4 regions of the Candidatus Villigracilis saccharophilus genome follow, and region 3 is predicted to be linked to each of the others. Evidence: riboswitches for the same ligand, from Rfam matches in the RefSeq annotation. Region 3 holds a riboswitch; each other region holds the start of a gene.
What was found. Region 3 has a riboswitch for cyclic di-GMP ahead of IPL17_RS13505 (right-handed parallel beta-helix repeat-containing protein). Riboswitches for the same ligand answer to the same signal wherever they lie in the genome.

Region 1 (8,048 bases), on a different contig from region 3:
TTAACCGAAAACCATCCGAGCTTTTCAAAGGTGATTTTCTAGATTTCACTGAAGTACAGATAAGGTAGGAAATTAAAATGAACAAGCGTAATATTTCCATGGTATTCCTGATCCTTGGCATGGCATTTATCACCATCGGCATCAGCACAGACAATGAAACTTTTTCATTTATCGCAATTGCCTTTGTAGTCATTTCACTGATGGCCAGTATTAACAGGAAGAAGTCCGGTAAAAAATAATTTCCGGTAATATTCTTTAACACAACAAAAAAGCAGCCGACCTTTCAGCCGGCTGCTTTTTATTTAACATTCAGACAATATTACGGGAGTACAGTTATGCGGTTTTGAGGGCCAGGAGCAACGAGCGGGAAGGCGACAAAGTATTTCTCCAAAGCGTCGGTATCCACTGCGCCGCCAAGGCGGTCAGTCCCGTCTTTGAATGCGAAGAAATTGTCACCGCCGTCGGCAAGGAAGCTATTCACTGTCACACGGTATGTGGAGGTATCACTGATCGCAACACCATTAAGCATCATGTTCGAGATCTTGCTTCCAACAGGCGCAGACAGGCTCCAGCTATATGTAAATCCATTGGAGATCTGCAAGATACGATTTTGGCCTGCAGCGGGATTGTTAAACTGCTGTTCCAAGACCGCCTTGATCTGAGTTCCCGTCATGGTAATGGTCGTCAAATTATTACCGAATGGCTGGACCGCGAACGATTCGCCGTAGGTAACCTTCCCATCGCCTTCACCGGCCGTACTGCCCGCAAAATTCAGGTCAGTACGGATTCCGCCCGGATTCATAAAAGCGATCACAGCCCCGCCGTTGGCTGGATCTGCCGTGGCATACAATTGCGCATCTGCGATCACATCACCCAAAGCCGACTCGCCTGCGGCATTATTGGTACGTGTGATCGTGGCAGTAATCACTCCAATAACACGGTTGGCAAGCGGGGCGGCAATTGCATTATATTTAGCGATGAGCGCGGTGATGAAACCATCCTTTGCGACATCACGAGTAACAATATTGTTATTGGCAGACATGCTGACAACTTCACCTGACTTGCGATTGATCGTCAGGTCAACATCGGTCACAACACGTCCAAAGGATGCGGCACTCGTAACGAGCATATTATTGATCGTACAGTTATACGCATTGTGAGTATGTCCGCTGATGACCACATCCACTTCCGGGTCAAAGCGATTGACGATATCTACAATGGCACCGGAAATACCCTCACAGCCATTGTAAGGAGCGGGAGCCACCTGGGCGCCGCCTTCATGGATCAGAACTACAATGGTTTGGACACCTTCTTTCTTAAGCTCAGGGATCAGAGCATTGACGGTATCAGCTTCGTCCAAAAAGGTAAGACCGGCAACACCTGAAGGCGTAACAATACTCGGCGTACCCTCGAGCGTCATGCCAATAAAGGCAACCTTGACACTATTAAATTCACGGATCTTATAGGCAGGGAAGAGAGTCTTGAGATCTTCGTCTTTGTTTTTCTTACTGTCATCATCATCTTCATCATCGCTATCATTAAAAACAACATTGGCAGCCAGATATTTAAACTTTGCTCCCGCAAAATCATCGCCGTCCAAACAACCATCAACAGGATGGCAACCGCCTTTTTGCATGCGTAACAACTCAACAAAACCTTCATCGAATTCGTGATTGCCAACAGCATTAAAATCCAGACCCATCGCATTGAAAGCTTCAATGCTTGGTTCATCATGGAAAAGTGCAGAAAGCAGCGGGCTTGCGCCGATCATATCGCCAGCGGATACCACAACAGTATTCGGATTGAGGGCGCGCAAGGTATTGATGTGAGTGGCAAGATATTCCGCGCCGCCAGCATTGATCGTTCCAATACGCCCGGACGAACCAGCTGGTGGTTCAAGGTTTCCATGAAAGTCATTAACAGCTAAGATTTGAACATCGACAGTCGGAGAAGGCTTGGCTGAAACAGTTGATACGATCAGGGTCGAAAGCAGAACCAGCAAAAGCAATATTGAGAAAACTTTTTTATTCTTCATTGGTGAAAAATCCTTTCCTTTGGCAAGTGAGAATTTGATTGTTAATTTGAAAAAGCATGTTCAAAATATCAGGACATTGGCAACAATGGTTTTATTATTTGTTTTCCATTCCTCCATTCCTATTAAATAAACACTGCCAAAGGGGTAAAAATCCTTCGGCAGTCTGGCGATCTGTATCACAACCACAGATCCATGACTTTGCGACACCACCTCACGATGGATTTGCCCATTTTTTCGTATCAGGTAATGTTGACAAACTATATCATAATTCATTGTTGATTTACAATGAATTTGTATAATACTTAAGTCCCATTGCTTTTTAACTTCGGTATATGCAAAAGTAAGGATCGTGAACTTAAGTTAAACAATATCCGCATGAGTTAATAGAAGTGTAATGGAATAAAAACATTTTTCCCATATACAAAGTGTCAAGAAGAGATAAAATAAAAGCATGGACACACAATCTGGTTATCTGTTAGTCGTGGAAGATATTCCCGACATCTTAAAATTATTGGATGCAACCCTAAAATTCAAAGGCTACCGGGTTCTTACTGCGCGAAACGGTGAAGAGGCACTGGAAGTTATTCAAAAGGAACGCCCGTTACTGGTCATCACCGATATCCTGATGCCCAAGATGGACGGATTCAGCCTTGTTCACAGATTAAGAATACATTCAGAAACACGCGCTATCCCGGTGATATTTTTATCAGCAACCTATGTCGCACCAGAAGATAAGGCATTTGCATTGAATATCGGAGCGACGCGTTTCATCGAAAAGCCGATCGACCTTGAACAGTTCATGCAAACGATCTCAGAACTTCTAAAAAAAGGAATCCCTGCTTCACAAGAGCCGCTTACTGAGCCTGATTTTTATAAAGGTTATCGGAAACGCCTTCAGATCAAACTCGACCAAAAAAATGCACAGATCGCCCGCACTGAACGCCTTCTAGAAACTCTTTCAGAAGAGGAAAAACTATCCTTCCAGGCATCACTTCAAATGGCTATTCAGGAACGCGAAGAGATTCAAAAACTGTTGAACCAGATACACGAGCATTTTGAAAAAAAATAACCTCCCCATGTTCAATTCTGAATTAATCAATGCTGTCGAAAACTTCTCAGCGCTCATGCTTCCACTTTCCGAAAAAGAACTAGACCGTAAATGGACATGGAAAGATCACGATGAAGAAGGAATCCGTTTTGCCTTCTTTGTGACGATTCAAGAACTACGGCAACTGGCTGTTCTGCTGACATCGACCCGCACACCGCTGACACAGGCGCAACATATCCTTGGTCAATACCATAAACAATACCTGGGTTTACAGGCTGTGGTCATTGGGGTTTCAAAAGAAGTTTCAGAACGCATACCAAATGATGGCGAATGGGCTATCCGCCAGGCTTATGCGCACATCCTTGGCGCTGAATTCTCCTTCCGCACGGTTATCCGTTACGCATTAGAACGTCACCGTGTTGCCCAATGGACGCCTGAAAGAATCCCCAAGCCCGAATATCCACGCCTATACGGCATAAACGAAAGTGAGTATGAATTTCTGATGGAGGGTCCGCTTGATGCAATGCTGGCATATCACCACGAACTGCATCCTTCGATCATTCAGGAATTTTCCAATATCACGGATCAGGAACTGGATTTGCCAGCCGCCTTTTGGGAAGAAACCCGCTTCCCCATTCGCCACCGCCTGCATCGTTTTGAAGCGCACATCATTCAGCACACCGTTCAAATCGACAAAACGCTAACCGCGGTCAGCCAAACCCCGAGCGAATCCAAACGGTTGATCCGGTATTTATTTTCTGCGCTGGCTGAAGTAAATGCGAAAATGATCAGCAGCGATAATTATCCGACAAGCAGTTCAGAATTGGCCAAGAATATAAATTTGAGAGTACGGGAAATTCAATCTGCGCTAGAGAATTAAACACTATAACAAAAGGACCGCGAAGTTTAATCGCGGTCCTTTCACTTATTTTGCAAATCTCATTTTGTGCCTAAAGTGCGCTGCACGGAAAATTCGGTCAAAGAATCCTTTATACCCATCCGCATCATACAAAATCATATAATCGGCGGGACCATAGTCAGAAGGCGGCAGCATAATGGCAGGATTGGGATTAATTTCCAAAATAAACAACTCCCCTTTTTCATTCATGCGAATGTCACAGCGTCCGTATCCCACCAACCCCATGGCAAGATACATCCGTTTTGCAATATCATGAAGGCGCGCAACCAATTCCGGGTCAATGACCCGCTTAAAATCAAACGGCACATCATAATTCCATTTTATATCCACATGCCAGAATTCTTCGTTGGGAGGAAATATCAATTCCGCTGGAGGATAGGCCACGGGATCGCTCAAATCATCCACATTGTCAACGACAAGGACATTGAACTCCTTGCCTACTATAAACTCTTCCATGCGAGCCGCGCCAAATTCGGAGCAAATCCTAGCCACCTGAGTCTTAACTTCTTCTAACGTGTCTGCGCGGGAATCCTTTGTCATACCGGTACTGCCGTAGCTCTTCGGATGTTTGATCATGATCGGGTAGCGAAGATTCTTAACTAGCTCTTCCGCCTCCAGAACATTTTTAACTTGATAGCCTCTTGCAAACCCAATCCTATTTGCATCGGCAACAGCCTGCATTTCCTCACGGGTGGGATCAAAACAATTGGAATGCGCACCAGTAAAAGGCAATTCCAATTCTTCCAGTGCCCGAACAACCTCTATGGCATCATAGCCTAATTCATCATCCTGCATATCTTCGAATTCGTAGCCCTCGCAGATGTTTAAAAAAACATCGAAATCTTTTCTGTCTGCCAACGCGCGAATCCTGTCTTTGACAGGCGAAGTCATGGTGATCATTTGCCAATCAAAATCCTTTATATATGGAGCTGGGTTAAAGTCAGCGATCACTTCGTCGGAAAGAATACACACGCGCATTGGAATACTCCTAGTTTAGGATAAAATATAATTTGCATTATGACATAAATCCACGCAAATACAAGATGAGCTATTCTTAATAATTTTTAGATAAAAAAACACAGACGAATGTCTGCGTTTTTTTATCTCGTTTCCGTAACTTTGCGAATACTGCGTGGCCGTTCAGTGTTGTACCCTTTTGCCTGCGTCAGGCGGTAAGCAAACATCTGCGCAGGGAGAATGCATATCAAAGGCGATAGCCATTCAGGCACATCAGTAGGAATTGTCAACGGAAGACTCGCAAGCGCCAAAGCTTTTTTATCGTTCGAGATCACGACAAGTTCGGCAAAGAGCTCTTTGCGTAAACGCTTCAACATCTCATACATGGAATTAAATACTTTGCCTTTGGGGGCAACCCCAAGAACAGGAAACCCGCTTTCCAGCATCGCAATCGGGCCATGCTGGAAATCAGCCGAAGAATAAGGTTCAGCCTTTACATATGCGAGTTCCTTTAATTTTAAAGCCCACTCAAAAGCAGTGGAGTAATTGAAACCGCGCCCCAACACAACAGTCTGGTCCATGTATCGATATCGCTCTGCGGATTGTGAAATTGCCGAGTCATGTTTCAAAACATTCTTCATCCAACCGGAAACGCCACCCAACTCCGCCCAACGTTTTTTGTCTCCGCTTAGCGCGGTTGAAAGCATGGCGATGGACATTAACTCGGTTGTATATGTTTTTGTCGCCGCAACGGCCTTCTCCTTACCAGCCTGAATGTCCAGTAAAAAATCTGCGGCTTTCGTGAGCGGAGATCTGGCATCATTAGTGATCGAAAGCGTCAAACAGTTCTGTTTTCTTCCCTCCTCCAACACACTGACAATATCAGGAGATTGTCCTGATTGTGAAATACCGATCACCAGTGCATTTTTTAGTTTCGGAGGTTGTTTGTAATATGTAAACAGAGAAGGAGTTGCCAGCGCAAGTGGAAGACCGTTCAACGCACCCAACAGGTAATTTGCATATCGTCCTGCATTGTCTGATGTCCCGCGTGCGGCAAGAAATACATACTGAATATCCCGCTTGCGGATCTCAGCAGCAATATTCTCCACATTCTTTTTCTGCGACATAAGCAAGGAATCAATACGATCAGGTTGTTCAATAATTTCAGTGTGTAGTGACATATCATTATTTTACAACGAAAATAAGAGAAACAGGCTTGACATATAAAATAATTTAAGCTATTATAAATTTAGGATAACCTAAATTTATAATTATTAATCCTAAAAAGGACGAAACAGAATGACTGAGTTAATGACTCAATCGATTCAAGATTACCTCAAACATATATATGAGTTGAACGGGCAAGGCGGCGCTGCCAGCACAAATGATATTGCAGCACGGCTTAACATTGCGCCGGCCTCTGTGACTGGCATGCTCCAAAAACTTGCCAGTTCCAAGCCCCCTCTGGTCGTTTACAAAAAACATCAAGGGGTCACACTCACCAACAATGGAGAAAAGGCGGCACTCGAAGTGATCCGCCATCATCGCTTGCTAGAAACTTTTCTCGTCAATACACTTGGTTATTCATGGGATGAAGTCCATTGCGAAGCGGACAAACTCGAACATGTGATCTCTGAGGATTTTGAGGCACGCATGGCTGCGGCATTGGGGCACCCAACCCGTGATCCACATGGTGAATTAATTCCCACAGCAGATCTGGTTATGCCTGCCGACAAATCATGCCCGCTCGCTTCATTGCGGACCGACGATATTGCCACCGTTCGACGAGTATCAGACGATGACCCGGCCTTGCTCCGACACCTACACAAGATCGGCGTTGTGCCTGAAGTGAAAATTACGGTAACGAATTATTCCGAATTCGATGGAAATCTCACAATTAAAGTTGAAGGCCAAAAGTCAAACTTGGTCCTTGGTATAGCTGTCACAAGTCAGGTATTTGTAGACAAATAATTTAGAGGTAAAACATGAACGAGAACATATTTCGAATATTTGCAGTAGTAATATTTCTATCCAGCATATCCATCTCCTCTTATTTCCGCCTTAATGCAGACAGGCTCACTGGTGAAAAAGTTCCGTGGAAAGACGAGGGTATCGCGATGATACTTCTCCTTCGCACCGGCGGTTCGATTTTGTGGCTAAGTATTATCGGGTACTTAATTTACCCGCCTGCATTGGCATGGTCAAAAGTTGACTTCCCCACTTTGGTGCGTTGGATCGGAGTCGGAACGGGCTTCATTTGCGTACTCCTCATCTATTGGTTATTCAGCAGCATTGGTACAAACATCAGTCCAACAGTTAGTACTCGCAAAGAGCATAAATTAGTCACGCGCGGAATCTATCGCTGGGTGCGACATCCGCTTTATTCGGTTGGGACGTTGCTCTTTCTGTCCTTTGCTGTTATTGCGAGTAATTGGTTCATAGCCGCAATGGCGAGTCTGTCATTCATCCTACTCGCCGTCAGACTTCCAAATGAGGAAGCCCATCTCATCGAAAAATTTGGCGATGAATATCGAAAGTATATGAAAACAACCGGGGCGTTCCTGCCCAAATTCTAGGAGCAAAAATGACTTCAATAACCTGGATACTTATCACAGTTTCACTCCTCATCATCACCTTCCTACCGCGCGTAGGTTTGATCGCGATCTATAAAACTTATCGAGCCGCCCATGAACGCGAACAAGTGGAAGATGCGCTTAAACATTTACTTGACCGCGAACAACAAGGACGACATGCGTCACCCGAGTCACTGGCAGGCACGTTGGATGTTCAAAGAAACCAGGTGATGCATTTGATCGAAACAATGGAAACACAAGGCTTGCTCGAATCACGCGACGCGATATTAAACCTTACCACCGAGGGTGAACGCTGGGCCATGCATGTTGTGCGCGCGCATCGTTTGTGGGAACGCTACCTTACCGATGAAGCGCGCATGCCGTTGGAAAAAGTCCATGGCGAATCCGAGCGGCGCGAACACTCGCTCACGGAAGCTCAACTCAACGACCTGGACGCGGCTCTGGGTCATCCGATGCGTGATCCACACGGCGATCCCATCCCAACCCGTGAGGGGA
Region 2 (8,048 bases), on a different contig from region 3:
TGATCGAGCAGCAGATCGCAACCTGGAAAGTGGAACGGGAGCGGGAACGTGAAATGGCACTTGCTGACGCCAAAGCTGAAGCGGAAAGTCTTGAAGAGGAAGCCCGCGTATATGCACGGTCTCTCCTACTGACCGCAGTAATGGAGGGATTGGAACAAGCACAGGAACATCACCCCGGCAAAGATCAGGAAGCCATCGCGCAGGTTTATCTTGAAGCGCTAAAAAATATGATCGAGCAACAATCCGATTCAAGCTATACGCCAGAAGCCAAGGCAGAACTCCAAAAATATAAGGATGCCTATTTTGCAAATGCACCTAAAAAGGGGGCATTATGAGATTCAAATACTCAATTGATCCAAATGAATGGCAAACTTCTTATACAGAAAAACAAGCATTTGCTGACTCATTACAGCGGGCTGGCTCTTTACTACTTCCTATTATTGTTATAGCGATCATCCCAATATTGTTTGCAGTCTTTTGTTTATTAACCCGGCTGGAGCAAGCAGTGGCGGACAATCTATCGAACAACTATAAAATTGTACTCATTGCTGCGGGTTTTGTTCTCATTTTTACACCGCTTTTCTTGTCTTCAATGATCTTAAAACATCTTTTCAAAACCGCAGGAACATTTTTAAAATTCTTTTATGCCCTGCCAGACTCGGTCAATATGAAAAAAGTGGTGAATTTGCGTGTTTATGGACGCCCTCCCATGCCTCCTCCACTTTCAAACCTGATCAAATTTCCCACCATAAAAGCTAAAAACGGAAAACTGGATCCATCGGAGAATTGGCAAACCCAAATAGGCGGTCCGGCTAACCTCAAGATCGACCCTGGTAATGCGATCTATTTGGAACGTGGAAATCGGTTCTCAAGAGTCGTCGGGCAGGGAGACGCATTTTTGGAACTGCACGAGACGATAAAAACTGTCCTCAATACCTGCCCGCAGATCGAAGAAATCATCGTCACCGCGTGGACAAAGGACGGCATTCGCATTGACATAAAAGCAAAAGGCGAATTCTTCATGACACCAAATTCGGAAAAAGGCAGGGAAGGGAATGAACTCTACGAATACAACGCGGGGGCAACTCGCAAAGCAGTGGAGGAAGCTCTCTCCAGCGGCAAGGAAGGTCACGAATGGTCAAAATCTGCCATGGGCAAAGCCAATGGATTGCTGGGTGAATACATCGCCAGCAGATATCTTGAAGAAATATTTATCGCCAGCGCTAATGGCGGTCAACTTCTCTCCACAGAAACAATGCGTGAAATATTAAAAAATATTAATGCCAAACTACAAGTGAATGGTGTTTCACTTGCCTACCTGCAGATTATAGATGTAGAGTTACCGGAAGAAATCAAACGCCAAAGAATTCGAATTTGGGAAACAGGACACGCAACCCATGCAACAGTCACGCAAGGCGAAGTAAAAGCGTATCAACTGCGCGCACAGAAAAGAGCGCTGGCGGAAATGGCCCGCGATATGGTTTTTACACTCGCCAATGGACTTGACCGCATGGATACCACCAACTTCACAGCAAAGCTTTTGACATCCATATATGGAGTCATTAATCAAGGCATGAAAAATCCCCGCACTTATACAAATTCAACACCCAAGAGAATGCCCGACGGCGTTGAATCTTTTCCCCTGGATGAAGAAGTATGAAAGAAGAGATCATTGCGATCATCAACAAACTTGAATGTAATGAAAACTCATCGCGCTTGAGAGCATGGGCTTACAATTTAAGCGCTTCACGGCCAGATGATTTACAAAGCGCAATCAACTGTTTGCTCGATGCGTTACAACAAACCAACATTCAAAGCCATTCACAAAAAGGGTTTTATTACTTGTTTTTAGGATGCGCGTATTATGAACAAGGAGATCATCCCAACTCAAGGGACTGTCTTTTGCAAGCCATTAACAAATTGTCAGACACAGAAGTGAATAACCCTGTTGCGCATTGGCTGCTTGGGGTAAATTACAGCAAAATGAAGGATTTCCCAAGCGCCCGACGTGAATTAGAAAATGCTTTGCAGCTTCTTAAGACAAATACCAGCCTAAGCACACCTAGAACAGAAGCAAAAAGCAGAAAGAAAAAAGAACTGAAATTAGATATCCAAGAGACCCTTGAAAAATTTTCCAACGAACCTCTTTTTCGGGTCGTGGACTCCCCGTCGGCTAAAAATAATGGGGCATCTAAAAAAGAAAGTCCAACAGGTGATACGGAAAACGTCGAAAGCAAAACCTCCCAGGAGAATTCATCTGCCAGATCATCTCCCACAACCCAAGAGAAAGAAAAAATAATTTATCAAGAAACACATACTGGTAGGAACGTTTCATTCCAATTCATTCAAACCATTACGCCGGCATCCATTCCAAGTTTTCAAAACACATCAACTGGAAAATCAATCGAAAGTCATTTAGAAAACAATAAAACTTCCCCATTTGAAGAAACGCGTACAGACGGATACCTATCACTACAGTCCCTGCCGGTCTATGAACAGATGGTCGCGGCAGGCAAATCCGGGAAACCCGAAATAGGTTTAAATATAACCGGCGCTGCTGAAGCAAGGATTATTTTTCTTAATAACCAGCCGCACGATGTGCATCCGCTCAAGCGGACATCAAATGAAATCAAGATAGCCTCTAAAGAAATAAATTGGGGCTGGGTAAAAGTTGCCGGTCACAGCATGAATAACATTGCAAATAAAACATCCATCAAGAACGGCGATTTTGTTTTAATACTCTTCGTCCCTGCGGCAGATGAAAACGATATTGTTTTGGCGTCGTTTGAGGACCAACAAACAACACAAAGTTTTTTAACGGTAAAAAGATATCGAAAAGATCGGCAAATCCTTAAATCTGAAACCACAGAAAAGGGAGATGAATATAATGATATACATTTAGGGGATAAAAATAACGCCAAGATCATTGGCGTTATTTACGCAGTGGCAAAACCTTTCGATTCCTAATTAATATAAATTCATCTACTCTGCAAATAATATATCCCGATACATGGGAAAACAAGGTCAGCGGTCATCAATTATTAGATTAACGCTGGCTGTGCCGGTGGCGTGTCCGCTTAATAAACTGGCAGCTCTTTGCAGGATCTTCACCACTTTTCCGCGGGTCTTTTGATTACTCAGGCCGTTGACAGAGATGCTATGTTTGGGCTTTCTATTCACGAAAAATTCCGTGTTGATGCTCAGGTGAAAATTTTCGTCGTTTTTATCAAGGTCTCTTTCAAGCATGTCGATCACTTCTTCTGTGAAATCGAAAAAACTCTTCGCAGAAACATCATCCTCCGAAGTTAATATTTCAATGCCGTTGAAAACAACTTTTTTATCCATAAACATTGGCCTCGTCCTACTTTCTTTCCTAGGCGTTATAAGTAGACCAAGCATATCTGCTTAATAAAAAAAAAACATTGCTAAAGTATATTAAATCCATGCGGAAACTATGACCACATTTATTGATGCTGGTTGATATACATCAACGCACTCGGCTCCACTCCAGCCTCACATATCTCATCCTTAATATTTCCAAAATAATTTTTTTTTGTTTTATAATACTGAAATACAATGGAAAAAAGCAAACTCGCAGAAATGCGAGGACGCAAAGTCATGGGTCTAAGGTTGTGTTCATGCAATTAGGATTGCCAGACCGCCAAAAGGCATTTTTTAATGCTCTGCGGGGGTTTTAATTGCCCACTTTTTCCCGTTCTCAGGTATAATTTTTATAAAGGGAATAAATGCAGAATAACAAGTCTGATTTGGATGATGGTAATCTGGACTTTGTAGATCAAAATGACACAAAGCTCAGTAATACCTTTTCTTTATTTCATACAAAAGAAGAGGATGTTCTTGATTCAGACCCGGAAGTCATACTTGAGCCTATTCACTCCGAGTCATACGACCTGAGTTACACGTGTCTCCTTATTCCCCGTTTTCCTGCGCATCAATTAAAAGGGGATTTAGTAGAGTATTTATCACAGTGGCTGCAACAGATCTGTATTTCGTATGGCTGGCGACTAGAGTTCACCACAGTCAATCCTGAATATTTCCAATGGGGAGTGCGTGTAAATGCTTCAGTTGCCCCCTCGCAGTTTATGCATACTATACGAAATGAAACTTCAAAATTCATTCTCTCAAATTTTGGGCGTATAGCACAAGAGAATTTGTCCAATGATTTTTGGGCGCCTGGTCATCTGGTCGTGCTAGGAATACGCCCCCACCCCAACGAAATGATCGTGCAATATATCCGCTTGATGCGCCGACAGCAGGGTTTATATACCCTGTGATATTTGGGAATCATACAGGCAGAAAACAAAACATCCAAACAGGATTCTACAAATGTCCAACTTGACAATAAAGAGGGTGGGCGAATTATTACGTAGTGTATTCGAAATCCTGTGGGACAAGCCGGACGGATTGACAGCAAAAGAAGTATTATCGCTCATCCCCATAACCAATCAATTAAGCGAGGATGAATTAAGATATTCCTCCAAATCGAATTTACCGCGTTATGAAAGAATTGTGCGGTTAGCTACGATTCCACTTGTGCACGCAGGGTGGCTGTTAAAAACTGAAAAAGGACGCTGGTACATTACCGAAGAAGGCTATCAGGCCTGCAGAAGGTTTGTTAATGTACAAGACTTTTACAAAGAGGCCATGCGCCTTTATGAAGCGCGCAAACAAGCAGTTCCCGAAAGCATAATGGTTATGGAGATCGCGCAGGAAGCTGCATGGGGGCAGATCGAAAGCCATTTACGTCAATTACACCACACCAAACTTCAAACCATGCTTGCCGAACTCTTGCGTGCAATGGATTATCACCCTTCATGGATCGCGCCGCCTGAAAAAGAACGCGGTCACATTGATCTGATTGCATTCGTAGATCCAATTGGCGCGAAGGGACAAAGGATCATAGGGCAGATCAAGCACAGAGGTCAGGCGGTAACATTGGAAGGCATCAGAAGTTTCCTGTCCACCCTGGGGCCAAATGATTATGGCGTGATCTTTTCCATCGGCGGTTTTACAAATGAAGCCATGCAGGCACTGGCATCCGGAAACTTCCAGAAAATAACATCACTAAACAGCGGCGCCTTTTTCGATCTGTGGAAGCAGTACTACAACCAATTAAACCGCGAAGCACAAGATCTACTACCTTTAAAAATAATTTACTTCCTTTCCAAAGATCAATAGAACGTGAAGATTCCTTAATCATGGCAAAACAAGATTTTCACAGCAAATCATTCAAAGAAGGGATTGAAATCCTGACGGATGAAATTAATCTTGCCATTCACTGGCAAAGACCGAGCATTTTGCTCGCGATCCACAAATCAAAACCGGAACAGATCAAAGCCCAAAAGGCTCTTGAAAAAGAAATTATAAAATGGGATCAGAAAGTCAAATTGATCAAGGCAACGGGTAAAACAGATGTGATCGACGCAATATGCAAAACAAAAAATCACAATGAAATTGTTTTTTTTGTATCAGAGCTGGGGATTGTAGGTGGGCAAGTGAACGGCACGATTTTTAGCGCCCTTAACATGCACAGAGAACTTCTGGTGGAACAATCCATCCGCGTTGTGTTCTGGTTGACAGAACTTGAATCGGAAAGTTTGCCGCACCTGGCCCCAGACTTTTGGGCGTTTCGTCACCGTGTCGTCGAGTTTTCTGCAAGCCGTGGAACAAAGAAAGCCGCCCAGCACGGGTGATTTTAATTAGCGCCATTCCAATTCATTAAAAATATGCAACTACCCATTATTAAATTTGCTGCTGGTTCCCACGATCGCCCTGCTCATCGGCGCTGTTTTTCTCTTAAACAAGAAAACCGCCGACGCGATCAGTCTTTCAATTATCGCAAGTATAGTTACCGTCTGGGGAATATCATACTATCTTTACAAATTGCCAGAGCCGTTTTTTTCCCTGCGGGTATTAACATCCATAAACTATTTATGCCTGGCAATTGCAGCAATGGCGCAATTCTATTTTTCGCTTATCTACACCAATCGCATAAGCTGGATGAATAACCGCACTCGCTGGATGCACAACACCGCGATGATTTTTTTCTTTTTGGCACCAGCAATCCTTCAATTCGCATTTTGGACCGAACCCCTACGTTCCATTTTTTTTATTGGCGAAAACAGTATTGGAAAACAACTGAATTCGATCTATATTATCAGCATTCTTCTCGCATGTAATGTATTCTTAATTGACACTTTCGCTCGCAAACCGAGTATCCATTTTTTTCGTTCCGGGACTATTATCATCGGCGCCCTTCTTCCTTTGCTAAGCAGAGTATCAACAATATTTGGAGTCAGCACGGAAACTGACATCCTGCTTTCCATGGTATCTTTCTCACTGGCGCTCATTGGCTTTTCATATGGGATTTTCAACAGGCATTCAATTGAGACAACCCCCATTACACGGGATTTAGTAGTTGAAGGCATGGATGACGGATGGATGGTAGTTGATCACCGCAACAGAGTGATCGACTTGAACACTGCGGCAGAGGAAATGATCGGGTTATCCCACGAAAAAATCTACGGAGAATCCATAGATCAAATTCTGACTGATTGGCCCAACATTCTAAACTCCACCAAAGGCAATAAAGAAATAGAAATGCGTCGAAGCGTAAAATCCAAAAAGGATTGGCGCTACCTTAATATTCGCATTTCCAAATTGACAGATCAAAGTGACGCAGACTTCGGTCACCTCATCCTTTGGCGAGATATTACAGGACGTAAACTGGCAAATGACGCGCGTCAACGGGCGCGCGACGAACTGTTCGTTCTCCTGAATGCGGTATCAAGCGCAGCCAGCCGCTCGATAAATTTAGAGGAATTTTTATCCGAATCCAGCTATCAGATCGTATATTCATTCCGCAGCCAGGCAGTTGCAATTTTCCTGACCGAAGAAGGCGATGGCTCTCCAGCAAGACTTACTTTAAAATCTCAATTTGGGCTTGCGCCCGATCATAATAAGATAATAAAACAAGAATCGATCGCCGCAACCATATATAAATGGCTGATGCACAATGAGGGAAACCATCCACTCATTGTGGATAAATTCAATGATTCGATAGATGTTACAGCCAACTTAAATAAATTAGGCTTTGATTGCGCCGTACTCATTCCGTTGATCATTTCTACAGAACATGAGAATACAGTGATCGGCTGCATTTGCCTGGGGCGGAATGAGAACATCACCTACAGTGAAGATGAAGTGGTTCGACTCACCACCATCTCAAATCAAATCGCAACGTTGATCGACAATAATCGCCGACGACAATTCGCGATCGCACTTTCAGAGCGTCAGCGGCTGTTACGCGACCTGCACGACTCTGTGAGTCAAAAACTGTATGGGCTGGTCGCTCTGACTGAGGCAGCACAAGCCGGAATGGAAGCAGGATCCGAAATCGCCCCCTTGCAAGTCCTAACCCGCATCGGAGAAAATGCACGACAAGCCGTAAAAGAAATGCGTCTCTTTCTATATGAAATGCAGCCTGTGGATCTTAATGATGGATTGGTTTCCTCCCTGCACCATCGTTTGGCTGCGGTTGAGGGACGCGCCGACATCAAAGCCCGGCTGCTCGCAGATGAAAACATCCAGCTGACAAAAGATAAGGAAATTGCCCTATATTACATTGCACAGGAAGCATTGAATAATATTCTTAGGCATGCACATGCAAAAAACGTCTCCATCGGATTAAAGCAAACCCGCCAAAATGTTATACTTACAATCACAGATGACGGGCGCGGGTTTGACATCAAAAAAATAGATCAGGGCGGATTGGGGCTTCCAAATATGAAGGAACGTGCCATACAGGCAAACGGAAAGTACAAGATCACATCCGCACCTGGCGCGGGAACAAAAATCTCTGTAACAGTCGGCAGAAAGGAATAATTTTATGAAGGCAATACGCATTCTTGTAGTAGATGATGAAAGCGTGGTGCGAGATGGAGTGGTTACGATCCTTTCATTTCAGCCAGACATGAAAGTTGTGGGCGAGGCCGAAAACGGAATTAAAGCCGTGGAGATCGCTCGTC
Region 3 (8,048 bases):
AATATGAACTAAAGTCAAAGCAAGGTGTTATGGGGAAGAAAATCGTTGATGGCGCATATTCTGCCATGATTGAAAGATTGAGATCAGCCAATAATCCGAATTTCTTTTTCTTGACTTACGATAAGTCTACGTTTGAAATCAAGAATTTCCTGACCATTCCTAAATATTTCTTTGTGCCAAATATTATCGAGAAGAGAAAAGCGTTAAACGTTACTGCAAGAAGGGCTGGTTGGATTGGTTGCAATATTGACATGAGTAATATTCCTGAAATCGGGAAAATATTCTATGTTCAAAATGGAATTGCGAAAAGCAAGAATGAAGTTTTAGGTAAATGGAATAAAACTGAATTTGTCAAAACCACGCATGACATCGAATCAAAGGGCTGGATGCTGGATGTTGTACTCTGCGTCGAGAGAATCAAGAAGAATGAATTTTCGCTGGATGATGTTTATGGCTTTGAAACCTATCTGAAAGCCAAACATCCATTGAACAATAATGTCAAAGCGAAAATAAGACAGCAGTTGCAATATTTGAGAGATAAAAATGTAATTGAGTTTGTTGGTCGTGGTCAATATAGAATGAAAATGACAAAGGAGTAAAGTGTTATGCAAAGGTATATCGTTAGTCAGCTTGATGGAAATACTTTTGTTGTCATTGACCAAAAAGAGCAAAGAGAAGTTTGTGTGTGCGGGAATTATGAAGATTGGGAAGATGCAAAAGAAAGAGCAGAGAAAATAGCTGAATTGCTCAATGCGAGTGATTTAATTTAGAAGCTAAGGGAGATATTATGGGTGTTACCAATCGACTGTATATTGAAAGAGTTGCTGAAACTTCCATTGGTGCTTCCACGCTTCGTGGACATCCAGAAGGAACAATAAAAAAAGTTCGGAATTACCTAAAGACAATAAAACTGGAAGAATTTCAGTGTGAAACTGCTGAAGATTTTGGTAAGGTTTTAGATAAACATACTATTGCCTTGAGTAGAAAAATCAAAGCACTTGACCATAGATCTGAATATTGGGGTTCCGCTCGAAAAGCTTTGAATTTATTTTTGGGGAGTGTGGCTTACCATGCGGTTCTTAGAAAAGAGTATCGCTTTGATCGAACAGAAAAGTTTTTAGAAGTTCCATTGGATAGTCAGGTGGCGAATAAATTATTTTCTCTTTCAGGGGAACTTGATGATTTGCCCAAGTGGAAGACAATCAAGGGATTGTCTTCAGGAAACAGCAAGAAATTCCAAGACTTTGCAAATCGGTATGCAAAGAGAAAAGAATGTACGCGTATACAGTTAGATGTGATATTTTGGCGAAGATGATAATTATTGGGAGCGAGGGGCTGATTGATGGTGAGTCATGTCCGCGTGAGGGGGAGAGGTCGGTGCGGGACGCTACGCAGTCCCTGCCTCAGTTCGTGAAAGTCCACTGGCGTGGACTCCGCAATTACAACGCACGGGGGTAAACCCCGCGTGCTATGCGTACGAAGTCCGCTCAAGCGGACTAATCGGCTTCGCCGATTTTGTAGGTGTAGCCCTGACGTTCCACGTCGGGGCGGTGATTGGGCGCGGAGAATGTTTGGGGGCGCGAAGAGAAGATTGATGGTGGGTCATAGCCGCGTGAAGTTAGTAATCAATGGTCAATCAGTTTTTTTGGGGTGGGGTAAAATACAGGCAGGAGTTATTATGAAAAACCTGAAACGAATTACCTTTGATACAAATGTGATGGGCGGCAAACCGACCATCCGTGGTCTGCGCGTGACAGTGGGCATGATTATTGGTTTGATGGCGTCTGGTCACAGTACAGAGGAAATCCTCAAGGCTTATCCGTATCTCGAAAAGGAAGATATCCGTGAAGCTCTGACCTATGCCGCATGGCGTGTTGAAGAAATTGAACTTCCGCTTGCAAGCGCATGAAGATCGTCATTGACATGAATCTTTCACCCGATTAGGTGGAAGTATTACAAGCGGCTGGTTGGGAGTCCGTACATTGGTCGGCGGTTGGGGATATTCGCGCTGCGGATGATGTCATCATGTCCTGGGCGCGTGAAAACGGCTTTATTGTTTTTACACATGATCTGGATTTTGGTATATTGCTGGCATTAACCCGCGCTGAAAGCCCAAGCGTGATACAAGTCCGTACGCAAGATGTGTTTCCACAGGCGTTGGCGGATATTGTGATACAAGTTTTACGGGAACATCAGTCCACTTTGGAGGGTGGCGCTTTGGTGACAGTGGATGAAGATAAAACGAGGGTAAGAGTTTTACCTTTTCGATAAAGTATGGAAAATCGAGAAAACACTGGGCTGAATGTCCAGTGTTTTTTATTGGGTGCGTGGGGCTGATTGATGGTGAGCCATGTCCGCGTGAGGTGGGTCAACGGACTGCTTCGCATCACGGACGGGAACGGATGGCAGGAAGCGGAAGATTGGATAGCGAGCGGTGAGAAAAGTCCATGCACTGGGATATAGTTATGGGCAAAAAATTAGAATGCTATAATCTCTTCAAGAAAAAATCTAAATATTAGAGGTGAGATCATGAAGCAGATTCAATATGCAACATTTTTGGGCGGATTTGTCATTCTCTTATTGGCTTTAGGCTACATTTTTCAACTCCCTTTTGCTACTAATTTATGGCCCTGGCTCGATGGACGGCTTTCCTACCTGTTCATCGGATCGATCCTGGCCGCGGTCAGTGTGGCGGCCATCTGGATCGGCTGGACAGGTGAGCTGGGCGCGTTACCCGCCGGCGCGCTCAATGTGTTCGTCATCGCCGCCGCGTGCGCCATTTTCTTTTTACAGCTTGCGTTACGAGAAGGCCGCTCCGACTTGTTCATCTATGGATTTGCGTGCATCCTGACAGCGATCGCCAGCATCATTGCGTTTCAGTGGAGCCGTAAATTTGATCTGCGCGACTCTCGTCCCACCCCAAAACTGGTGCGTGTTTCCTTTGGGATATTCATCGCCGCGTTATTCCTGGCGGGCGGCTCGCTGGTGATGAAACTGCCGATCTTCCCGTGGGTATTGGATCCCAGATCGTCTGTGATATTCGGCTGTATCTTTTTGGGAGATGCGTTCTACTTTTTGTACGGGCTTTTTCAGCCGCGCTGGCATAATGCGCTTGGTCAACTCCTGAGCTTTCTGGCCTATGACCTTGTGTTGATCTTCCCCTTTCTGGCTCTCTTCAAAACCGTAAAACCTGAATATCAACTCAACCTGATCGTCTATGTGGCTGTTCTGTTATACAGCGGTGGTCTCGCGGTCTATTATCTATTCATCAATACGCACACTCGAGTGTGGAATTCAAATAAGAATTAATTTTTTAAATCAGCCACGCGCAAAATTTTGAACACCGAAAACGCTGAGCGAAAATTCTTTTTCTACTTTCATTGCGCAATTGCACTCGAAAACGACAAGGCTATGCTTTTTCTAAGCATAGCCTTGTCGTTTGATATTTAAGAAAGATCAGGACCGATTACTGCATCCCATCCCAATCCCCTGCGATCGGTATGTCACTGCCGCTGCCAAACGCGAAAACGATATCGGCAAACCCGATCGTATTGGAATTACGCAGATAGAAAGAGCCATTACGAAAGACACCGATCGTATCAATCCCATCATTATTCCAATCTCCGATCACGGGCTTGTCTCCGGATAGACCATAGTTGAGGGCCACATCTGCAAAACCACTTGTATTGGCGTTTTTTAGGAATATCACCCCATTACTCGGCCGGAATACCCCCGTTGTATCCATGCCGTCGCCATTCCAATCGCCGGTTACGCCAATATCACCCGGATTGCCTAATGCAAAACTCGTATCGGGCGCTCCTGCGGAGTTACTATCGCGTAGAAAAAACAATCCCTTACGATATACACCGATCGTGTCGATTCCATCGCCGTCCCAATCCCCAACCACGGGCTGGTCGCCGATGGCGCCGAATTGAAATGTGAGGTCTGCATAGCCGACCGAGTTGGAATTTCGCAAATAGAAGGTGCCATTGCGGTAAACCCCGATCGTATCTGTGCCATTGCCGTCCCAATCACCTGTCACAGGATAATCTCCGCTGGCACCGTAGCTGATTATCACGTCGGCGACGCCTGCTGTATGTGTGCTCTTGAGGTATAGCTGCCCATCACCCGGGCGAAATACTCCCAACGTGGTGCCGGGGGTCGGCGTGCTTGTCGGTATGGTTGCATCGCTGATCACGTTCCCAACAAGTGAAATCCCCGAAGTTTGTTTTACATAGACCGTATTGAATACGTTGTTGTATGAAACGACCACATTCTTGTTGGTTGAGGCTTGCATGGAAATACTGCGGACTTGCCCGCTTGGCACGCTATTGTTGCTAATGGTCGCGTTTGTTAGTGTTCCGCCAACATTGCTAGCAAATGCTACAATTCCATTCTGACAGTCCCTGACCGTATTGCCAGTGATCGTAACATCATGCAATTGCGCGCCCCAGCCTGTGTAAAATTCCTCTCCCAATGCTATGCCAGTAGCTCGATTGCCATTTCTTAAATGAGTGCCTGTACAGTAGGACAGGTTGTTTTGCACCACCACCCAGGGGGAATTGTCAACGTAATAATTGACATTGAAGTTGTCGTAGGCGGTATTATTCTCGACCAGCGCGATGACACCGCGTGTGACGGCTATGCCCTCGCCGCAATTGTTGTAAACAGTATTGTTCCGAATGACGCTGTTCTCGCCGCCGACTTTAACCTTAACCGCGCTGCCCCAGGAGGTGGACAGGCCGCAGGTTCCAACTCCGTTCTTGGTCACATTATCATGTAAGTTATTATTTTCGACCACAACATACTTGCCAGCTATAAGTATGCCAAAGTCAACGGCGCCGATAATTTCAAAATTCGACACTTTGATGTAACTGCCGGTAATTGAAATTCCATTGGCCTTTGAGGCCTGCATGTTCAGGATGGCCCCATTTCCGATCACAGTAATTGGCGCGGCCGCCGTACCCGATTTTGAAAGAGTTAATGTTTCGTTATACGTTCCCGCCAGCACTTGCAGGGTGTCACCGGCTGCCAGGACGGATGCGGCTTTTGAAAATGTCTTGAACGGCGCTGCTGCTGACCCTGAATTTGTGTCTTTGCCGCTTGTACTGACATAATAAATATTGGAGCCAGCCAGTGCCAATTGATGTTCTGGCATCGCGGCTGCGGAGGCAGCTTTTGTGTTCGTAAAACTGCCAAATGACAACAAGAGTGCCGCGATGACAGTCATGATTTGAAACTTTGTCTTTCTCATAATTTACTCCTTTGTAAAGCAAACTGCCTGGCATCCGCCAGGCAGTTTGCTTAACACTTTCAGCAACCTGGCAATCATAGTAAAAGAACTACTTTAGACCCTTGGCTTTGCGTCTTCGGTTTTCACCGAATTTGCCTTTTTAGATTTTTATTATTAGTTTATTTTCTTCAATGGGCAACAAAATTTGCCTGTGTGAAGGTTATCACACAGGCAGATAGGGGAAAGGTTTGTGAATGGGACTAAAGTACTATAGAGCCCCACACATTTGTTAATTGAAAAATGAGCCTTGCAGTTAAGTAAGAAGCCAATCAAAAAGAGCAGTTTTCATAGTTTTATAGCCAAAAACACCCGTCTATTGCTCGTGCTTTATGGTTGCGTTGTGTCTGGAAAAACGGTAAGATACCCCATACTCTAACAAGGCGGACCTCATCATGTTTGATATTTCCAACGCGCGCTTCGCTTTTCTGGATATCGAAACCACCGGACTTTCTCCGTGGTTTGGAGATCGGATCTGTCAAATAGCGATCGTCATTACCGAAGGCAGGCGCATCAAAGCGACCGTTGACCTGCTCCTGGATCCCGAACGCGACCTTTCACCCGCGGCGTCTCACGTCAACGGCCTGGATGTGTCGAAACTGTCAGCCGCGCCAAAGTTCGCAGAGATCACCGGCCAGCTGGAGGCGTCTTTAAAGGATGCGATCATTGTTTGCCATAATGCCAAATTCGACCTGCAATTCCTTGATAACGAATATCGCAAGCTGGGACATTCCGTCGAATATCCGAATTTGATCGACACACTTTTGCTGGCGCGCGACAACTATGACTTGGAATCCTACAGTCTGCAATATCTGGCGGATGCGTTCCATGTTTCGAATAGTTTGCAAGCGTCGCATGCCATGACGGATGCGATGACTGCCAAGAATGTCTTCTTTGCGATGATGGATGCGCTTAAGCCGAATGGCAAACCGCTCGACGAATATATCGGCATTTATAACTCTCCCGCCTGGCCGCAGGATGGCGTATACCTGCCGACCGAACTCAGTGAAGCCATAAATAGCGGAAGAAGATTATTTATCAAATATATGGATAAAGATGGATCGGTTTCTGAACGCTGGATTTCACCCACAGAAGTTATGGGCCTTACCGATTACATCTACCTTAAAGCCTTCTGCCATACCCGTGAAGCCGAACGCACCTTTCGATTGGATAGGATCATTGAGGTGGCGGTGGAAGTGGGAAAATAATCACGTTGCTGCGAGGGCTTTTGCTCTATGCCGAAGCAGTCTCCCCAACAACATGCGATTGTTTGGTCGGGAAGCGACAAGAGTCCTTTCACAATGATATGAATCCACACCCGTTTTCGAAGTCTATTCTCTAAGTATCGCCCCTGCCGCAATGGGATCAAATCCGTCTGGCAGTTTTGTGTTTTTATCGAAGATGGCGCCTGCCAGGTTCGCTTCTCCAAGATTGGTTCCTCTCAGGTCTGCTCCTCTCAGGTTGGCGTCTCTCAAGGTTGCATCCCACAAATCGGCACCGTTTAGGTTGGCGTTACTCAGGTCCGCTTCGCGCAAAAAAGCCTTACTGAGATTGCCTTTGCTCAGGTCTGCGCCGGTCAGGGAGGCGTTACGCAGGTAGAGACCTCGCAGGCTTTTCATTCTGGAATGCAATATCTGACCAAGTTCCTGGTCAGATATTGATATCTTAAGGGTTGCTCCAGCTTTCTTTTGATCAAACCCATCAGGCCAGATCGTTTTTTTATTGTAAATCGTCCCGCTCAGGTCGGCTCCGCCCAGATCAGCCTGGCTGAGGTTTGCATCGCTTAAGTCGGCGTCACACAACTCACTGCCGTTCAGGTTCGCGCCAATCAGATCTGCCTTGCTCAAGTTATATCCTTTCAGGTCAAGGTCTCTCAGGTCGATTGGACTTGTGCTCATCAACTTGTTCAGTTCTTCCTGTGTAGGCCGATACGCCGTTTTTTCGACCTTTATCTTTTGTTCTTCCTGGATGGGTTGGCGCGCTGCTTCTTCAGCTTTTCTCTTCTGTTCTTCCCGCGCATGTTGACGTATCGTTTCTTCGGCTTTTTCGTTTACATCATTTGCATTCGTTCTTGAGTGATTTGCAGGCCGGCTTCTTTGCAGATCGTAGTCAGCGCGCTTGCGGGGGTTTGATAGGATTTGATATGCGTTATTTATTTTCTTGAATTCTTCCTCTGCAAATTGTTTTTGTTTTGGGCTGGAGTATTTATCAGGATGAAATGCCTGCGCCAGGAATCTAAACCGTTCCTGAATTGCGTCAGGTTTGGCCTGTGGTTCCACTCCCAAGATTAGATAGTAATCTTCCATCGAATTTCCCTGTTAACTTATATAGTGAACTCTTATTTTATCGCCAGTATACTTTTTCTTGGGCATTTCGTTAACGGTCGTTTGTCGTTAAAAACAAACAAGGCAAGCCGTAAAGCCTGCCTTGAAAGTATGACCTAAAAATCTAGAAACTTCGGAGATCTGTTAATGAATTATCCATCTTTCATCGCCGCGATCTGTGCCAGCGCGTTCTTGAAGGCCTCATACGGCTGAGCGCCGACGATCGCATAACGATCATTGATCACATAGGTTGGAACGCCCGTTACGCCGATCTGCTGCGCCTGCTGAACCTGCTCAGCCACATGAGCGGTGTACCTGCCGCCATCCACGACAGTTTGCATGTCGTCCGCATCCAGGCCGACTTCCTCGGCGGCGGAGCGGAGCACATCCCATTGGCTGATATCCAAAGCCTCCGCGTAGACTTTTCGAAAAAC
Region 4 (8,048 bases), on a different contig from region 3:
CAAGTGGACCGCTCTGCCGACGCACACGGTGACCTTCAACAGCAACGGCGGAACTGGTACGATGACTCCGCAGGTCGCGAATGTCCCGACCGCCCTGACGCTCAATACTTTCATACGCACAGGCTACACCTTCGCGGGCTGGAACACTCTCGCGAATGGTACAGGCATCAACTACGCTGACGGCGCGCTCTACTCTTTCGAAGCAGACATCACGCTGTACGCCAAGTGGACAACTCTGCCGACGCACACGGTGACCTTCAACGCCAACGGTGGGATTGGTACGATGACTCCGCAGGCCGCGAATGTCCCGACCGCCCTGGCGCTCAATACCTTCACCGCACAGGCTACACCTTCGCGGGCTGGAACACCCTCGCCAATGGCACGGCACGAACTACGCTAATGGCGCGAGCTACTCCTTCAGTGCAGACATCACGCTGTATGCCAAGTGGACAGTGAACAGCTACACCATCACGTTCAACAGCAATGGCGGCTCGGCGGTTGGTGCGATCACCCAGCCCTTCGGCTCGGCGGTCAGCGCTCCGACAGCCCCGACCAAGACTGGCAACACCTTCGGCGGCTGGTACAGCGACGCAGGTCTCACCACGGCATACACCTTCACAACCATGCCGGCTTCGGACATTACCCTCTATGCCAAGTGGACGGTGAACAGCACACCATCACGTTCAACAGCATGGCGGCTCGGCGGTTGTGCGATCACCCAGCCCTTGGCTCGGCGGTCAGCGCTCCGACAGCCCACCAGCTGGCAACACCTTCGGGCTGGTACAGCGGTCCACGGCACACCTTGGCCGCACACACCGTGCCAAGTGGACGCTCTGCCACACACCGTGACCTTCAACGCAACGGGGACTGGCACGATGGCTCCGCAGGTCGCGAATGTCCCGACCGCCCTGACGCTCAATACCTTCACCGCACAGGCTACACCTTCGCGGGCTGGAACACCTCGCCAATGGCACAGGCACAACTACACTGACGGCGCGATCTACTCCTTCGCGCAGACATCACCCTCTATGCCAAGTGGACACCTGCCGATCACACCGTCACCTTTAACGCCAACGGCGGGACTGGCACGATGGCTCCGCAGGTCGCGAATGTCCCGACAGCCCTGACGCTCAATACCTTCACCCGCACAGGCTACACCTTCGCGGGCTGGAACACCCTCGCCAATGGCACGGGCACGAACTACGCTGACGGCGCGATCTACTCCTTCAGCGCAGACATCACACTGTATGCCAAGTGGACAGTGAACAGCTACACCATCACGTTCAACAGCAATGGCGGCTCGGCGGTTGGTGCGATCACCCAGCCCTTCGGCTCGGCGGTCAGCGCTCCGACAGCCCCGACCAAGACTGGCAACACCTTCGGCGGCTGGTACAGCGACGCGGGTCTCACCACGGCCTACACCTTCACAACCATGCCGGCTGCGAACATCACGCTGTATGCCAAGTGGACAGCCAACAGCTACACCATCACGTTCAACAGCAATGGCGGCTCGGCGGTCACTGCGATCACCCAGCCCTTCGGCTCGGCGGTCAGCGCTCCGACAGCTCCGACCAAGGCTGGCAACACCTTCGGCGGCTGGTACAGCGATGCAGGTCTCACCACGGCATACACCTTCACAACCATGCCGGCTGCGAACATCACGCTGTATGCCAAGTGGACAACTCTGCCGACGCACACGGTGACCTTCAACGCCAACGGTGGGACTGGCACGATGGCTCCGCAGGTTGCGAATGTCCCGACCGCCCTGACGCTCAATACCTTCACACGCACAGGCTACACCTTCGCGGGCTGGAACACTCTCGCGAATGGCACAGGCACGAACTACGCTAATGGCGCGAGCTACTCCTTCAGCGCAGACATCACACTGTATGCCAAGTGGACCGCTCTGCCTCCCACATGTTATGCGCTGGCTCTCAGCCATACCGGGCAAGGTACAGATCCTGTCGCAACTCCCGCTAACTCAACCGGTTGTGCCGCAGGTCAATATCTTACCGCTGCATCCATTAGCTTGAGCGGGGCAGTACCAACCTCCGGTTGGCAGATCAGCAGTTGGACTGGCACCAATAATGACACCAGTACTGCCAACATAAACACGATCACCATGCCTGCCCATGCTCATTCAGCTAGTGTCAATTACACGCTGATCAAAGTTACGCCGACCTTGTCTGTAACAAATTCGCCGGTTATCTTCAACGGGACTCCACAGGCGGCGACTGTGACTGGCTCAGTTGCGGGTACGGTTAGCAATATTAAATATAATGGCGTCGCAACCGTGCCGACCAATGCCGGCACCTATACGGTCACAGCGAATTTCGTGCCAAACGATCCGACCGCTTATAACAGCCTGACGAATGCCGTTGCTGGTTCTTTTTCAATCAACAAAGCCACGCCGACATTATCTGTAACGAATTCGCCGGTCGTCTTTAATGCCACTCCACAAGCGGCGATTGTGACTGGCTCAGTTGCGGGTACGGTTGGCAATATTAAATATAATGGATCTGCAACCGTGCCAACAGCTATCGGCACATATGCCATCACAGCAGACTTCGTGGCGGGTGATAGTGCCAACTACAATAGCCTGATCAACGCGGCAGCTGGAGACTTTGTGATCAATAATGGTTCCGGCGGCTTGGGTTCTGGTGGAGATACAACCGGAGTCTTTCGGCCGAGTAATGGGCTTTTGTATCTGAAGAATGCCAACACAACGGGCTTTGCAGATATCGCCATTAACTATGGATTGGGAGGAGATTATCCTATAACAGGAGATTGGGACGGTAACGGAACAGATACGATTGGAATTTATCGCAACGGCTCTTTCTACCTGCGCAATTCCAACACCATTGGTTTTGCTGACCTGGAGTTCGCCTTTGGTCTTCCAGGTGATCAGCCGGTTTCTGGGGACTGGGATGGGGATGGCACTGATACAATCGGTGTCTATCGCAACGGCCAATTCCTGCTGCGCAACAGCAATTCTGCGGGGCCAGCGGATACGAGCTTCTATCTTGGAAACCCGGGCGATGTTGGCATTGCAGGGGATTGGGATGGTGACGGTCTGGATACCACCGGGGTCTTCCGCCCAAGCAATGGTGTGATCTTCCTGAAGAATACAAATGTAAGCGGATTCGCAGACGTTGCGCTAAATTATGGCTTGGCTAATGACCAACCTGTGATCGGCGATTGGAACGATGATGGAATTGATACCATTGGGGTATATCGAAACGGTTCCTTCTACCTGCGGAATTCCAATACGATAGGGTTCGCAGATATAGTATTCGCTTTGGGCATCCCCGGTGATATGCCGATCTCAGGCAACTGGGATGGGATCCCATAAAATATACTGATCGAATTTTGTAAAAACGAGAAACATGGCTATGCTGTCGGGGAGCATAGCCATGTTCTTTTTAATTGTGAGTTCAAAGTTTTTTTGGCTGAGACTGCGTGTATCGAGGCCTCTACAAGACGTATTCCACAAACATGATTATGCCTGCAGTTACCTTACAATAATATGGGGTGACTTTTCTGATTTGAAAAGTGAAAAACCTGAAGGATGTGCTAAACTAAAAACAGATAAATGTTAATGAAATCGCAAACCTGTTGAAAAACAGGGACGCAAAGTCATGGGTCTAAAGTTGTTGACATACAACCAGGATCGCCAGACCGCTGAAAACCACATGTTTTGTGTTTCCATTCGCGGATCTGGCAAAAGTCAGATCCGTTTTTATTTGAACTTTAAGAGTCTATCGTATCGATAAATCGCAAACCTGTTGAAAAGCAGGAACGCAAAGCTATGGGTCTAAAGCTGAGTTCGCACAGCCATGATCGCCAAGCTGCCGAAAACGAGCAGTCGAGATTGCTTACATTTCAAAAATGCAAAAGATCTGGATGCTCATATGAAGGAATATTTTCATGACATCCAGGAATCAAATCAGTCAATTCAAAAATGTAGTTTTCACCAGCTCATTATTAATTTGCATTTTGTTCTGCGCATTTGCGGTTCCTGAGGGGGTTCAAGCGAAGGATAATTCCGGTTTAGCTGCAAGCATAATTTTGTCAGATGGCGAGTTTGTGTACGGACCTAATGTGGGGGATTTTAGTTTGAAATCTTACCTTAGCACCAATGCTCCTCACCTGTTGGTATATGCTGATGATCTATATGGCCGCTCGGAATATTTCAGTATAAACCCAAAAATTTATCTGACCTTGTTGGAAATTCATTCCCAATTAATTTCCAATCCCAATGCTGAAAAATTGGAAGATGCTTTTGGTTTGGATGCCGGTCATTTTATTTCTCAGGTTGAATACCTGTCAAATAAAATGACAGAGGCTTATTATTTGCATCTTTATTCCTACTCTCCGCTGTCTGTTTCACAGCGGTCTCTGGAATCTTTTGTTACTTCGGATGGGTATACTGTCAGTGTAGCATCAGGCACCAATGCGGGGACCTATGCGATCATCGCGGGACTTGCCGCAATGAATGAAAAAAACATATCATTGATACTGGATAACAGCCAAGCCAATGGCTTTTACCAGACTTATGCAAGATTATTTGGAAATAATAGTCCGCTTGATGAAAACAACCTTGTAAGCCTGTCTGCGGAATCGGGAATGCCAGTCGCACCGGATAACTTATTACAACTCCCCTATCTGCAGGGAACATCATGGAGATTTGGGGGCGTTCATGATAACAGCGGATGTATCACTAATACAAATTGCACGTTCCGGGATGCTTCTTCTTTGGATTTCTATCCTGGAGGTCTTTCCTGGGGATCTGATACAAGCAATACCTGGATAGTTGCAAGCGCTGCAGGAATTCCGATCCAAGTTTCTGCGTGTTATTTTAAAATTTTACATGCAGATGGGTGGGAGACAACTTATTATCATCTTGAAAACATACAAAGCTTTTCAGGTTCAATTAAACAAAATGACAAAATAGGTGTGGTCGCAAATACACCTGCAGAAGCCACATGCTCTGGCGGTGCATCATCTGTTCCTCACGTTCATTTCACTCTTAAGCACAATGGAGCGCTTGTTGCGATTAATGGCACGCCTCTCTCGGGATGGTATGTTCATAGTGGCCGTTGGAGTTATGATACGGATCCTGGTTATATGTGGCTCGAGAAAGCAGGCGTAAAAAAGGACATTAATAACAATTTGCTGCTTAGCGAAGCACTGCCTGCATCTCCAATCATCACAAATTATGCGACTGGAGTCTTTCGGCCAGCCAATGGAGCCTTGTACTTGAAAAATAGTAATACTGACGGATTCGCGAATGTCGTCATAAATTATGGATTGGGAGGAGATTATCCTGTAGTGGGCGATTGGGATGGTAATGGAACAGATACGATCGGCGTCTATCGAAACGGTACTTTCTACCTGCGTAATTCAAATACATTGGGTTTCGCAGATATTGTGTTTTCTTTCGGCCAGGCAGGCGATCAACCGATTGCCGGGGATTGGGATGGAGACGGTGTTGATACGATTGGGGTCTATCACAACGGTCAGTTTTTGTTGCGCAACAGCAATTCCACAGGAGATGCTGATACGACCTTTCTCCTTGGTAACCCGGGTGATGTGGGCATTGTCGGCGATTGGAATGGCGATGGTTTGGATACCACCGGAGTATTTCGTCCGAATAATGGGGTGATTTTCCTGAAAAACGCGAACGTCAGCGGCTTTGCGGATGTTGCGCTCAATTACGGGTTGAAGGGCGACCAACCTGTGACTGGTGATTGGAATAATGATGGGGTTGATACGATCGGGGTCTATCGCAATGGGGTGTTTATGCTGAGGAACAGTAATACGATTGGCTTTGCTGACCTGGTCTTCGCACTGGGGAATCCTGGCGACATGCCGATTTCCGGGAATTGGGCTGGGATTCAGTAACAAGTACGGATAATTATTTATAGGAATTAGTAGACATGGCTATCGCCTTTGTTCGGTCTAGCCATGTCTATTCTCTTAAAATATTGGATCTTTGTGGTTAAGCCTTATTTCTTATCGTGAATGAGTTTTGAAATATCTATTAGAGCGTAAGCAGACTCTGGTTTAATGCTGCAGCCTGCGTTTATTGACCAACCATACGCCAATCGCTGTTAGCGGAGCCAGTGCTGCTGCCCCGCAGGGTGGGGTTGCTTTTGGCGAAGGTGTGGTTTCGTTTTTACTAGGGCTCGAGATGGGCAGGGGCGTATTCGTAACACGCGGAACAAGAGTTGCCGTTGCATCTACAGCCGAGGCGGCAACTGTACTTTCAGCAGGTGCAATTGTCAGGGTGACAGGAAGCGGAGTGGGAGTTTGAGTCAGCCACGGGAAATTGTATCCGTTTTCAGTTTTATCATTCCCTCTGGGAACATTAAATAAATTGATTCTGCGATCTCCAGAACCTTGGCATCCTTCGGCGCCAGCTCGAGTGCCGTATGTATTTCATTGAATGCACGGTAAACATCCATAGTTGGGTTGGTCAAAAAAGAATTCCAGAAAGCATGATTGGCAAGCAGGTCGGCAAAACCGGCATGCCATTGCGCATCCTTGGGGTTGAGCGCGAGACACTTTTCGTAGGCTTCAATAGCCAATTTGTAAAGTTCCTTTCCTGCGTCATCTTCCCGATAATATTTATGCATCAAGAATATGGACTTGTAAGCCTTTCCAAGTTGTCCCCAGGTTTCGCTGTCATTGGGAGACTTGGTAACATTTGCGCGTGTGATCAGCAGGTTGTTCCAAACTGATGGGGCTACGAGCGCGAACTCCATGTTATGAATGGCTTCATGTGGACCAGGCTCAAAGTTATCAAAATGCCAGCGCACCTCGTTACCCTGAAAAACTCCTCCGGACGTGGTTTCCGCCCATCCGATCTGCAGCCCAATCACCACATTTTGCGGACTGGCTTCATAAGGCAGTCGCAAAATAATATCCGCGCTGCCGATGGTGTCCTTCCAGCCCGCACCCGATTCGAGGATATAGTAAAGGCGGTGTAAGGGGCATATCCCGAACCATTCAACTCGTATTTGACTTGAATGGAAACGTCCTGCCCGGGCGGGAAGGTAATATCGAACTCAGCCCAGGGGATCATTTGGCTCGGGTCTCCTTCATCAGGAAAGCTGGTGCGGCGATACTCGATCTTTTCCTGTCGACAGAGATCTTCAAATCGGCGATCTCGGGATACTCGAAACGCCCATTCTGTGCGGCAATCGGGAATCGGACAGCCATGCTCTCGGGATCATTGCCGAGGTTGCGCATGGTGAAGTCTGCGGTGACGATGGCATTGCCCAAACTGCGAAGATCAAGATCCTTCTGCACATCGACCAGAACAGTTTCCGCCACCATCCTCACCTGGGTGGACTCTGTGCCCGGCTGCAGATTTGAACCCGGTGGATTGATTGGCGGAGCCACATCCGCTTGAACTGCTGAAGGAAAGATAAATAAAGCGAGCATCGAAAAGATGAGGATCAAACGTTTCATAGATCACTCCTATCAAATATGATCTTTCAAATCAGATTATTTATAATGATCTGGTCGTCACTAGATTCCGTTTGGATGCCAAATAAAAAAGCAGTGGATTGATTGTGATCGAAAGCAGGCGCCGGCAACGATCAGGCTCTGCCCGTCTTGAGAAAGTAAACCAGCTGCAGCCAAGCCCGGCCAGGATAAAGGAAAATTCCCCAATTTGCGCCAGGGCAACCGAAACGGTCCAGGCGGTAGCCAGAGGATACTTCAACAGGCGCACGATCCAAAATGCCGCGAGCGATTTCCCGATCACAATGATTGCCAGCACAGTCAATACCTGCAAAGGCTCGCGGATCAAAATAGCAGGATCAAATAACATGCCAACTGAAACAAAGAACAAAGCGGTAAATGCGTTTTGTAGGGGCTGCAGATCATGCGTTGCCCGATGACTGAGATCTGATTCATTAATGACCACTCCCGCGAAGAATGCGCCCAACGCGAAAGAAACACCAAAAAAGTAAGCTGAACCAAAGGCCACACCGAGCGCGAGTGTGACAACAGCGAGCGTAAATAGTTCCTGAGAACCT

Region 1: linked by a shared signal. The riboswitch ahead of IPL17_RS18900 (bifunctional metallophosphatase/5'-nucleotidase) and the one ahead of IPL17_RS13505 (right-handed parallel beta-helix repeat-containing protein) in region 3 are both predicted to bind cyclic di-GMP.
Region 2: linked by a shared signal. The riboswitch ahead of IPL17_RS22390 (transposase) and the one ahead of IPL17_RS13505 (right-handed parallel beta-helix repeat-containing protein) in region 3 are both predicted to bind cyclic di-GMP.
Region 4: linked by a shared signal. The riboswitch ahead of IPL17_RS09345 (M23 family metallopeptidase) and the one ahead of IPL17_RS13505 (right-handed parallel beta-helix repeat-containing protein) in region 3 are both predicted to bind cyclic di-GMP.

Annotation. Positions count from the first base shown of each region.
Region 1 is NZ_JADJSO010000059.1:70,269-78,316, reverse strand. Features, by position in the region: gene IPL17_RS18910 (hypothetical protein) at 1-68, shown strand, start outside; gene IPL17_RS18905 (hypothetical protein) at 78-239, shown strand; gene IPL17_RS18900 (bifunctional metallophosphatase/5'-nucleotidase) at 320-2,035, opposite strand; cyclic di-GMP riboswitch class I at 2,190-2,272, opposite strand; gene IPL17_RS18895 (response regulator) at 2,487-3,104, shown strand; gene IPL17_RS18890 (DinB family protein) at 3,091-3,963, shown strand; gene IPL17_RS18885 (hypothetical protein) at 4,009-4,980, opposite strand; gene IPL17_RS18880 (SIS domain-containing protein) at 5,103-6,140, opposite strand; gene IPL17_RS18875 (metal-dependent transcriptional regulator) at 6,259-6,930, shown strand; gene IPL17_RS18870 (isoprenylcysteine carboxylmethyltransferase family protein) at 6,945-7,535, shown strand; gene IPL17_RS18865 (FeoA domain-containing protein) at 7,544-8,048, shown strand, end outside.
Region 2 is NZ_JADJSO010000071.1:38,488-46,535, forward strand. Features, by position in the region: gene IPL17_RS22370 (hypothetical protein) at 1-335, shown strand, start outside; gene IPL17_RS22375 (hypothetical protein) at 668-1,660, shown strand; gene IPL17_RS22380 (S24 family peptidase) at 1,657-2,967, shown strand; gene IPL17_RS22385 (hypothetical protein) at 3,025-3,345, opposite strand; cyclic di-GMP riboswitch class I at 3,576-3,666, shown strand; gene IPL17_RS22390 (transposase) at 3,747-4,295, shown strand; gene IPL17_RS22395 (restriction endonuclease) at 4,348-5,199, shown strand; gene IPL17_RS22400 (hypothetical protein) at 5,112-5,714, shown strand; gene IPL17_RS22405 (histidine kinase N-terminal 7TM domain-containing protein) at 5,770-7,905, shown strand; gene IPL17_RS22410 (response regulator transcription factor) at 7,910-8,048, shown strand, end outside.
Region 3 is NZ_JADJSO010000042.1:17,530-25,577, forward strand. Features, by position in the region: gene IPL17_RS13475 (DpnI domain-containing protein) at 1-599, shown strand, start outside; gene IPL17_RS13480 (hypothetical protein) at 606-770, shown strand; gene IPL17_RS13485 (hypothetical protein) at 788-1,315, shown strand; gene IPL17_RS13490 (DUF433 domain-containing protein) at 1,679-1,909, shown strand; gene IPL17_RS13495 (DUF5615 family PIN-like protein) at 1,945-2,271, shown strand; gene IPL17_RS13500 (hypothetical protein) at 2,530-3,309, shown strand; gene IPL17_RS13505 (right-handed parallel beta-helix repeat-containing protein) at 3,467-5,254, opposite strand; cyclic di-GMP riboswitch class I at 5,313-5,400, opposite strand; gene IPL17_RS13510 (exonuclease domain-containing protein) at 5,686-6,498, shown strand; gene IPL17_RS13515 (pentapeptide repeat-containing protein) at 6,622-7,596, opposite strand; partial or broken gene IPL17_RS13520 (DsbA family oxidoreductase) at 7,767-8,048, opposite strand, start outside.
Region 4 is NZ_JADJSO010000022.1:84,098-92,145, forward strand. Features, by position in the region: gene IPL17_RS09330 (InlB B-repeat-containing protein) at 1-400, shown strand, start outside; gene IPL17_RS09335 (InlB B-repeat-containing protein) at 453-1,127, shown strand; gene IPL17_RS09340 (InlB B-repeat-containing protein) at 1,091-3,352, shown strand; cyclic di-GMP riboswitch class I at 3,596-3,686, shown strand; cyclic di-GMP riboswitch class I at 3,766-3,856, shown strand; gene IPL17_RS09345 (M23 family metallopeptidase) at 4,117-5,904, shown strand; gene IPL17_RS09350 (hypothetical protein) at 6,089-6,316, shown strand; gene IPL17_RS09355 (hypothetical protein) at 6,318-6,920, opposite strand; gene IPL17_RS09360 (hypothetical protein) at 7,084-7,476, opposite strand; gene IPL17_RS09365 (cation:proton antiporter) at 7,517-8,048, opposite strand, start outside.